DNA from 2 places in the Rhizorhapis sp. genome. Region 1 is predicted to be linked to the other one. Evidence: riboswitches for the same ligand, from Rfam matches in the RefSeq annotation. Region 1 holds a riboswitch; the other holds the start of a gene.
The links. A riboswitch is a leader RNA that binds a small molecule or an ion and turns the genes downstream of it on or off. The one in region 1 is predicted to bind cobalamin.

Region 1 (2,445 bases):
CTTGCCGGTGGTTCGGCATAGTGCAGCGCCAGACCGGCAATGGCAGAATAGATCGCGGCGCTGAGCAGATAAGCGCGCTGCGGGTCGGCAGACTGGTAGCCGTCCAATCCGCCAGAGTGCCCGTTCGCCAGAAGGCGTTCCGCCGCTGCCCGAAGAATGCGCGCAATGGCCGGATCGTTGGGCATCGCAAACGCGGGCAATAACTGAACCATGTCTGAGACGCCGCCCCATTCGTCGCGTGCCAGGAGCCTGACTGGAAAATGGCGTTCGTCGACAACTTCTCCGTTGGCCGTAAGGCGCAGCGTCATCTCACCGCGTTCGGCTTCATCGAGGCCGGCAAGATAGGCCGCGTCGAGCTCTACCTTCCGATCGCTCAATGACAGGCTGTCGCCCGGGGAGAGCCGATCCACCGTCCAGGATTTGGGGCGGACGAAGGACGGCGAGGACGAAAGCTCGACCAAGCAGTTATGGAACTGTCTGCCAGTATGATTTTCGATTACGATCGAGCGAACGACCGGAATGGCGTTCTGATAGGAGGCATAGGTAAAGCTCCCAGCAATATCTGCGGAAAGCGTCGGACTATCGACATTTGTCTCGGTATTGCTGCCGTCATCAAGACCATCTTCGTGAAAATCGCCCATGCTCGCCCCCTATCGCGAAGGTTAACTAAGCATCTCACCATTAAAAAGACCTTTTCGCCGATGTTCCTTCGATTCGGTGGCTCTCACTTCGCGGTCGCCGATCTTGCCGACCTCCCTGCCCCCAATTCAACTGCTCAGCATCCGGTAATTTCGGGAGGAACAGCTGGAACGCCGTGCTGCAATTATGACTGCGCTGGCGAATGAAAATCGGCAAAGCGTCGCATGTGGAAGACCGTATCCCGTTTACGGTCGTATATATCAGACCTTATGGTCGAAGCGACCGACAGGCATCGCATGCAGGCCAACCTTTGCAGATTTTCGACAATCGCGTCATGGTATCGAGAACTGCCCGTGGGAGCGTCCGTGGGAGTATGATGGGATTCTAGGGGATTGAGCGGGATTCGAAATGGCGGTTTTCCGCCGTTTCCCTCCCCTCCAGTCCCCTGCAATCCCTTGCGGATCAGGTTCGATTCCCGTAGGGGTCACCATCTTTTCTGCCAACCTAGGCAGGCTCGATCTTCGCTCGAATGATCAACTCTTCTGCCCTTCGGACTTGCGCGAATCCGTCCTTCTGAGAAGACACCGAAAATCATTGGCGGCCCTTGTCCGCGCAGCCGAACTGCCCTACCGGTAGGCTATCCAGGCCGGAGCTTAGCTCCAAGGGAATATGGTGCGATTCCAAGAATCAAGGCCATAGCCGCCCCCGCGACCGTAAGCGGTTGGCGAAGCGCAACATGCCACTGGCAGCCATGCCGGGAAGGCGCGCCGAGCCGATAACCGCAAGCCGGGAGACCTGCCTGGATCGGCAATGCCCGGCATTGCCGTCATCCTTGAACCCATTTGCTGCGCGGCGGGCGCAGGGAAGGAACAGATATGCATATCGAAATCGGGATCATCGATCCTGTCAGAATTGCCGCAGCCAATGCCACGGCACTATCCCTTTTTTTGGCGCAAACTCCGGCGCTGATCCGTGAGCCTGCCGTCATCATCAAGACGGCGGCGGCGGCGCTGGTCTTTTCCGTGCTGATGCAGAGCTGGCATCTGCCGGTCGGACCCAGCGAATTGCATCTGATTGGCGCCACGACCATCTATCTGCTGTTCGGGTTCCGGGCCACGATGATGGGCTTTGGCCTTGGCCTTGCGCTACAGACGCTGATGGAGCCGCAGGACCTGTTGCATATCGGGGTGAATTCGCTGTCCCTGATGGTGCCGCTGATGGCGGTGCACTTGAGCTATGGCCGCCGTCTATTCGGGCAGGGCGTCGCCGACCGCTTTACCTTCGCCCGCGTGCTGCGGCTGGACGCCATTTATTATGCGGGCGTTGCAACGAAGGTCGGGTTCTGGCTGCTGCTGTCGAACGCGGCGACGCCCTTTGCCGACTGGGCGCGCTGGGCGATTGCCTATATGCCGGTGTTCGCACTGGAGGCGATGATCACCTTTGCTGCGGTGACGCTGTTCGGGCGCAAGCGGAACTTGCCAATGCTCCAGCGCTTCTCTGAGCTTGGCAGATTGAACTTCGCGCGTTGAGCGACCAGGCGGGCCTTGCGAGGGGCCCGCCTTTCTCATTGCTGGGCGATGACGTGGAAGAAAGTGCCGGTCACCTTGTTCCGCCTTCCTCCCGAGGGTCCGATAAGGTTTCCCTGTCCGTCAACCAGGTCCACCAGCGGCTCGTCATTGCCGGGCGTTACTGTTGCATAATGGAATTCATGTCCGCGCATCATGCCGCCCACGGGGCCAAGCGGGCATTCGGCCATCAGCCTTGCTTCACGATAGCCGAGATTGAGCTTGCGGCGGGCGAAGCTCG
Region 2 (2,445 bases), on a different contig from region 1:
CTGGTTCCTGGTCTTGCGGTGGAACCAGATGGCGCTCACTTCGATGGCGCCGTCCACAAGGCGCTGCGTGATCCCCGCATCCCAGCTTTTTGAAGATTCGGGCTGAAGGTCATCATTGCCGAACATGCTGAAGAGCTGAAACAGGGACGGGGCCTTGAACCCTTCACCATAGCTGGCGCGCAGCGTCGTGCGGCCTTCATTGGGGCTGTAAACAGCATTGGCAGCAAAGATCGTCTGGCCGCCGAAGCTGTCATGATGATCGTACCGGACGCCGCCGGTGGCAGTGAAGCCGGCGAGCGGGGTAACGCTCAACTGTCCGTAAAGGCTTTCAAGCGTCGTTCGCTCTTTGACGGGCGCCGGATTGGGATCGAGGAAAGAGGGAGAAGCGGTCCGCATGCGGGATCTCTCACGCTCCGCGCCGAATGTGGCTTCGATGCCTTGTGAGAAGTCGAAAATGCCTTGATATTCTAGCCGCTCATTAACGCCTTTGCTGTCAAATGTCTGCTCTGGCGTCAGGCTGCGGTCGAAATTGTCACGTTTGATATTGGTATAGGCGAAGGCGAAGCGATTGCGGAAGCGTCCATCGAACAGCGCCAGGTTGAGGCCGGAATAACCGACAAATTCCTTCGATCGGGAATATTCCGGTGTTTCCGCGAGAGTGAAGGCGGGCGGAGGCGAGCCGTCGATATCCGCCTTGCCATCGGCGTACCAAGCGCGCAGGTCGACCGACACCGCATCAGAAAGGCTGATCAGGAATTTCCCGTGAGCCCCGAAATTGCGATAGCCGTCCTTCTCCGTAGCGCCGCGATCTTCGTTGAAGGTGGAGATGCCGTCGGTCCGCAAGTAGCCCGCACCAATACTGGCGGCGACGGGACCAACTTTGCCGGACAGATTGCCCACGAGTTGTGCCGTATCGCGATAGCCATATTCCGCATTGCCATTGAAGGAGAGATCTTCGCCGGGCTCCCGAGTAATTACGTTGACCACGCCTCCGATGGCCTGGCTTCCCCAAAGGACCGACTGCGATCCCCTAACGACTTCTATGCTGCTGACATTGCCGGTCAGCAGGTTGGCGAAGTTGAAGCCTGCGCCGGGGGTCGAGGGATCGTTGATCTTCACTCCATCGATGAGCGCCACCGTCTGCTCGCTTTCGGCACCGCGGATATAGACGGCCGTTTGAGTGCCGATCCCGCCATTGCGGGCGAAGCTGACACCCGGCACCGTGCGGAGCAGGTCGACGACCGCAACGGCCTGCCGCGTTTCGATCTCGTCCTGATTGATCACGCTGATCGACTGGCCAATTTCTGACAGCGGTTTTTCTACGCGCGCGGCGGTGACGACGATCTGTTCACCGTCATCGGCCAGCGCGGGCATGGGCGCGATGATGGCGGCAGAGAGCAATAAATAACTGGAAAAACGCATGAATTCCCCTTTCAACAACGTAAAGAGGCCATGCGCGGATGGTGGTTTTCCCCGCGCGCAGCCCGACTCTGTCGTCACGCGAGGGAATCCCTCGATCGCCCGGCACACCCCGTCCGCGCGATGGATCGACTGCGTCAGGCAGGTCTCCTGGCTCCCGGGTCATCACTCGCGTCCCGCCTTCCCGGATGTGCATCCAGTGGCATGAGGGGCGCGAACTCGCCGGTCACAGTTGCGGGGGCAGCCCCGGATTGTGGACTTTTCGTCCACTTCCGGGTTCCCTTTTCATCCCATCTCTGGGAACCTGTCGCGACGCGCGTCTTAAGGGCAGGCAACATCAAGGGCAAGCGAGAAGAAGCTTATGATCAGGACGACATTGCTGCTGGGCGGTGCCCGGTCAGGGAAAAGCCGTTTGGCGCAGGCACTTGCCGAGCAGGAGGAGGGGCGGCTGATCTATGTCGCTACGGCCGCCGCGCATGACGGCGAGATGGCAGAGCGGATCGCCCGTCACCAGCAGGATCGCTGCGCACGGTGGGAAACGGTGGAGGAACAGCTCGACCTCGCCGGCGTGCTGGACCGCCATGGCCGGGAAGGAAATGTGCTGCTTGTCGACTGTTTGACCTTGTGGCTCAGCAACCTCATGCTGGCCGAGCGCGATCTTGGAGCGGCAGCGGAAGCCCTGGTCACCGCCCTTGCGCGGCAGGAAGGACATGTGATCCTGGTATCCAATGAGGTCGGCTCAGGCATCGTGCCGGAAACCCCCCTCGGCCGCGCGTTCAGGGATGAAGCCGGAAGGCTTAACCAGACGATCGCAGCAAAGGCTGATCGGGTTGCGCTGGTGGTGGCGGGGCTGCCGTTATGGTTGAAATTAGCTGATCGGCGTATGGCGTAGCTTGATACAATACGGCCTTCAGCGCATTTGCTCAGAGGTGACCGCAAAGGCACGTGGAGTCCGCATCGAAAAAGCCTTTGGGGTGTCGATGGATACGCTGATGCGGATGCAGAACAGCTATGACATTGCCCAGA

Region 2: it holds a riboswitch for cobalamin, as region 1 does, so the genes downstream of both, VJS46_RS00040 (TonB-dependent receptor plug domain-containing protein) here and VJS46_RS00745 (energy-coupling factor ABC transporter permease) in region 1, are expected to answer to the same signal.

The regions. Positions count from the first base shown of each region.
Region 1 covers NZ_DATEMB010000004.1:11,990-14,434, forward strand. Annotated here, with positions in the region: gene VJS46_RS00740 (DUF3320 domain-containing protein) at 1-641, opposite strand, end outside; cobalamin riboswitch at 1,266-1,456, shown strand; gene VJS46_RS00745 (energy-coupling factor ABC transporter permease) at 1,515-2,168, shown strand; gene VJS46_RS00750 (cobyrinate a,c-diamide synthase) at 2,204-2,445, opposite strand, start outside.
Region 2 covers NZ_DATEMB010000002.1:658-3,102, forward strand. Annotated here, with positions in the region: gene VJS46_RS00040 (TonB-dependent receptor plug domain-containing protein) at 1-1,422, opposite strand, end outside; cobalamin riboswitch at 1,543-1,742, opposite strand; gene cobU (bifunctional adenosylcobinamide kinase/adenosylcobinamide-phosphate guanylyltransferase) at 1,781-2,311, shown strand; gene VJS46_RS00050 (hypothetical protein) at 2,349-2,445, shown strand, end outside.